DNA from 2 places in the Sphingobacterium sp. HSC-15S19 genome. Region 1 is predicted to be linked to the other one. Evidence: riboswitches for the same ligand, from Rfam matches in the RefSeq annotation. Region 1 holds a riboswitch; the other holds the start of a gene.
What was found. Region 1 has a riboswitch for fluoride ahead of L1283_RS10185 (voltage-gated chloride channel family protein). Riboswitches for the same ligand answer to the same signal wherever they lie in the genome.

Region 1 (2,469 bases):
ATCAATAGAGTCAAATTAAATTGGATATGTCTTTCCAGCCATATCGATTACATAATTTGACTCTATTTTTATTTCAATTATGGCTTTTCAGTGGAATCTAAAGAGTTTTGACGAACTCAACACGACAGAATTATATCGTATTTTAAAGCTTCGAATGGAAGTGTTTGTTTTGGAGCAGGAGTGTTTATATCCTGAATTGGACGATAAAGATTTTGCCTGTCTACATCTGTGGACAGAACAAGATGATCGTATTATAGCATACACGAGATTGGTTCCTCCGGGCCTTTCCTACCCACAAGCTTCGATTGGTCGGGTTATCGTCGCCGAGGAAGCGCGCGGAACCGGTCTGAGCAAACAATTAATGATTCATTCTATCGAATCGCTCTATAAAGAATTTGGTGAAGGTGAGATACAGATAGGTGCGCAATTTCATTTAAAATCCTTTTATGAAAAATTAGGGTTTAAACAAATTTCCGAGCCCTACCCTGATTATGGAATCCTTCATATTGATATGATTAAACCCGCAATTTAGTAAATTTAGGCATGCAAAACGTTGTCATCATCACAGCCGCCCTATTTGGCGGACTCGCTATTATCCTAGGTGCATTTGGAGCCCATGCATTCAAAAAATTCCTATCAGCTGAAAAACTGGAATCCTTTGAGGTCGGCGTTCGATATCAAATGTATGCTGCGCTAACCCTATTGATTCTGGGATTCAATTTCCACTTTGAGCTTCAGTCTGAACGAGTCGCATTTTATCTGATCACACTAGGAACTCTTTTATTCTCGGTAAGTATATATTTTCTATCGTTTGCTGAATACTGGAAAAAGAATCTAAAGTTTCTTGGCCCAATTACCCCGCTCGGCGGATTACTTATGATCGCAGGCTGGGTTGCTATTATCATTCGTTTTTTGTAGATTTGAACTATATATGGCAATGATGTCTGCCCTGAACCGCCTTAATAAGCTGATGACGTCTACTATTTTAGTATAAAACAACAATTTTATATAAAGTGTAGACTTATGGCTATAACACATTCAAATCAAAGCAATCTTCATTTTTTTCTTAAATGGCTTATCTCCTGTAGTGCGATAGGTTTCATCGTAGGCTCTATTTGTGCGTTTTTTCTCTTTTCCCTCAATTGGGTAACGCAGTACCGAGAAGCTCATCCTTGGATAATTTATGGACTTCCCCTAGCGGGATTTGCCATAGCATTGTCCTATAAGTATTGGGGAAATCCAGCAAGCAAAGGAAATAACCTGCTGATTGAAGAATACCTTCATCCCCAACGCCGCATTCCGCTTATCATGGCGCCTCTTGTCCTATTCGGAACTTTACTTACACATCTGTTTGGGGGTTCTGCAGGTCGTGAAGGAACTGCTGTACAGATAGGTGGAGCAGTTTCCGATCAGCTTAATCGCTGGTTTGACTTCGATAAAACTGAACGTCGCATCTTAATTTCGATCGGCATCACTGCAGGCTTTGCCGCTGTGTTTGGCACCCCGCTCGCCGGAACGATATTCGGACTGGAAGTACTACTGATTGGCAAAAAAAGATATTTCGGTATTCTGCCCTGTTTATTTACCGCCTATTTTGCGAACTTCAGCTGTCAATTATGGAATATTCCACACACCCATTATCCAATTCATGATGTTATTCCAATGCTGTCCTTGACCAATATTGGATTTAGCCTCGCCGCAGGCATTCTATTCGGTATTACAGCATGGCTTTTTACATTTGCCAGCGATTTCTTTAGCCTTCAATTCAAACGAATTAAATATCCTCTGCTTAGACCAGTGATCGGCGGTATTATTTTAGTACTTATCATTACTTTATTCCATAGCAGTAACTATATTGGACTTGGTATCCCCATGATTCAGAACGCATTTGTCGATCAGTCGAATTATTATGACTTTATCATCAAATTGCTTTTAACGACTTTCACCCTTTCTGCCGGATTTAAAGGCGGAGAAGTCACCCCGCTGTTTTTTATCGGGGCAACCTTGGGGAGTGCATTAAGCACCGTTATTCCACTTCCCATCAGCCTGCTGGCTGCCATGGGCTTTGTAGCTGTATTTTCAGGCGCTACAAACACCCCGCTCGCCTGTATTGTAATGGGTTATGAATTATTTGGGATTCAGCCTATTTTATTTATAGCAATAGCGTGTATAGTCGCTTTTTTATTTTCCGGAAAAAAAGGAATTTATATTGCGCAAAAAGGCGGTTTAAAGGAAAAATTATACCGCAGACTCAATTTATAAGCAGACTCACTTTATAAACAAGACAATGCGCTTTCAGCTTCTCAGTCTATCTCCTTGCATCCCATTATGAACTACTTCAAATAAAAACAAGATAGGGCAAAAAAACATGTCAAGAATAAGAGTGCAGACCACAATGAATGGATAGATGACTTTAATAAAGACACGAGAAAAATTTTTTGATAAAAAAAAGCCTAAATCATAAGTATG
Region 2 (2,469 bases), on a different contig from region 1:
ACGCTCTGCGTATAGGCTCGTTATTCGGACTGTTTAAAATCCCTTGTGAGGTAATAAAAGCCTGTAAACCGCCCTCACGGAGCATATCGTTACCTTTCAGAAAGAAATAATTGTGAATGCTTCGGGCAGCCTGAACTTTTGCACTCTCTTTACTACGAGAATACGAAAGGTCAAAAACAGAAGTATCGCCAAAAGGGATATTGCTGGCAACAACATCGTAACTGTTTTGTTCTTTTTCGGGTATTTCTTCAAAACCGCTTATACGGACAGTGCTTTCGGGATAAAGCTGTTTTAATATTTTTCCTGTGAGCACATCTTTTTCATAGGCTGTAACTTTGGTTTCGTTCCCTGCAAAGGATTCGACAAATGATCCGATACCTGCCGATGGTTCAAGGAACTTGTCAATGTGCAAACCCTTATCACGCATTGATTGCGAAATGGCATCTATCACCTGCGGTGGTGTATAAAAAGCGGTTAGTACCGAGCTTTTCATACTGTCCACGTACCTGCGGTATTGCTTTTCGTCTTGGGGATTTTCTTTTAGCAGTTGGTGGAGTTCCTGCACAATCGGGAAAAGGTTATGTTCGGTTTTTCTCCAATGGTTGATGTCTATATCATCCGCTATGGGGTTCAGCACGAATTTAAGACCGCCAAATCCGCTGTATTGCATCATTAGCAGTCTTTCGCCTACGGTGGCTTGACGGTTCTCCTTTTCCAGTTTAAAAGCAATTCGTAAGGCATCAATGTTTTGTTGGAGATGTTGCTTTTTACTGAAGCCCATTTTTCTCTATCCATATTGCAATGGTTCCAGTTACTTCGGTATAAAGAGCATCAAACTCATAGGTGTAAGCGAAATCATCAGTTAATTTATAGTTGGAGAAAACAGGCTCACAGACGGTGAACATTTTAAGAGCGAACGGTCGTAGTTCTTCGTCTGCCATTAGGGTATCAAACTCATTGCATACGACTTGGAAAACCGTATCGAATTTGGAGAAATGCAGATTTTCAAACAGGATATAATTGGCAATCTCGTTGCATTGCTCAACTACGTTTCCCGAACGGAAAGCCACCTCATAAGCATTGGCAGCCCACGATGAACGTTGGTCGATAAACTTTTGGTCGTGTGCCTTTTCAGGGAAGCTGCTGTTTAATAATTCTTGCAGTCGTAACCTGAAATACGATAGGTCTTTTTGCTGTGTACTCATACTATAATTTTGTTTAGAATTTTGCTTGAAGCCTAAAATTATAAGCGGAAGCAAATGCCTTTGTGAATGTTGCAGGGTTTGGCGTTGAGAGGCGGTATTTGGCGTAATAGAATGAAAAGACAAAAAGGATATTTCTTTACGGCAGATATATTATAATATTTTTTTAATACATTTGTCGTTCCAAAAGGAAATGGTGTTCTTCCTTACCCAACCGCTTTTAAAAGCTGATGACGCCTGATTAAATTAAATGTTTAACATTTTAATCGGGTTGGTTATGTCAATAAATAACAAAAAGTCATTCGGTCAAAAAATCAATTTATCTACGAAAGTATTTTTCAGAAAGTATCCTTCAATTTCCTACATCCTTAAATGGACATTTTTATGTTTGCTTATCGGACTTTGTGTTGGTAGTGCTTCAGCAGGTTTTCTGCAATCATTGGACTGGGTTACAAATTATCGTGAAAATCATTTATGGTTAATTGCATTATTGCCAATTGGTGGTTTTTTCATCGGTTTGCTCTATTACTATTTGGGCAAAGACATTGAAGCAGGAAATAATTTGCTTATTGACACCATTCACAATCCAAAAGAAATTATCTCGTTCCGAATGGCTCCGTATGTGTATATCGGAACTATTGCTACGCATTTTTTTGGCGGCTCGGCAGGACGTGAGGGGACGGCTTTACAAATGGCGGGTGCTATTGCCGACCAATTTGTCAAACCTTTTCGATTGACAGAGAGCGAACGAAAAATTTTAATTATTTCGGCTATTTCCGCAGGTTTCGGCTCCGTATTCGGAACACCATTAGCAGGTGCAGTCTTTGGTTTGGAAGTTTTTCTAATCGGACGACTGAAATATGATGCTATTTTTCCTGCATTTGCCGCAGGAATTATTGCCGATTTAGTTACCAAACTTTGGCAGACACATCACACACATTATCACATCAATTTTGTACCCAACATTTCATTTCTAAATATTATATATGCAATTATTGCAGGGATTATTTTTGGGTTATGTTCCGCAACATTTAGCAAGGTCATTCATAAAACAAGTGCGATTTTTAAATCAAAAATTGAATTTGCTCCTTTTCGTCCCTTAGTTGGCGGAGTGATTGTGGCTTTTGCGGTTTGGGCAATCGGCACAACAAAATACATTGGGTTAGGTATTCCAACTATTGTTCACTCGTTTGACCAACAATTACCTGCATATGATTTTGCGTTGAAAATGGCTTTTACTATTATCACACTTTCGGCAGGTTTCAAA

Region 2: it holds a riboswitch for fluoride, as region 1 does, so the genes downstream of both, L1283_RS18220 (voltage-gated chloride channel family protein) here and L1283_RS10185 (voltage-gated chloride channel family protein) in region 1, are expected to answer to the same signal.

What each region holds. Positions count from the first base shown of each region.
Region 1 covers NZ_JBNPWQ010000010.1:81,338-83,806, reverse strand. The annotation lists gene L1283_RS10195 (GNAT family N-acetyltransferase) at 80-532, shown strand; gene L1283_RS10190 (DUF423 domain-containing protein) at 544-918, shown strand; fluoride riboswitch at 925-987, shown strand; gene L1283_RS10185 (voltage-gated chloride channel family protein) at 1,024-2,262, shown strand.
Region 2 covers NZ_JBNPWQ010000023.1:14,691-17,159, reverse strand. The annotation lists gene L1283_RS18230 (N-6 DNA methylase) at 1-781, opposite strand, end outside; gene L1283_RS18225 (DUF1896 domain-containing protein) at 768-1,205, opposite strand; fluoride riboswitch at 1,383-1,449, shown strand; gene L1283_RS18220 (voltage-gated chloride channel family protein) at 1,480-2,469, shown strand, end outside.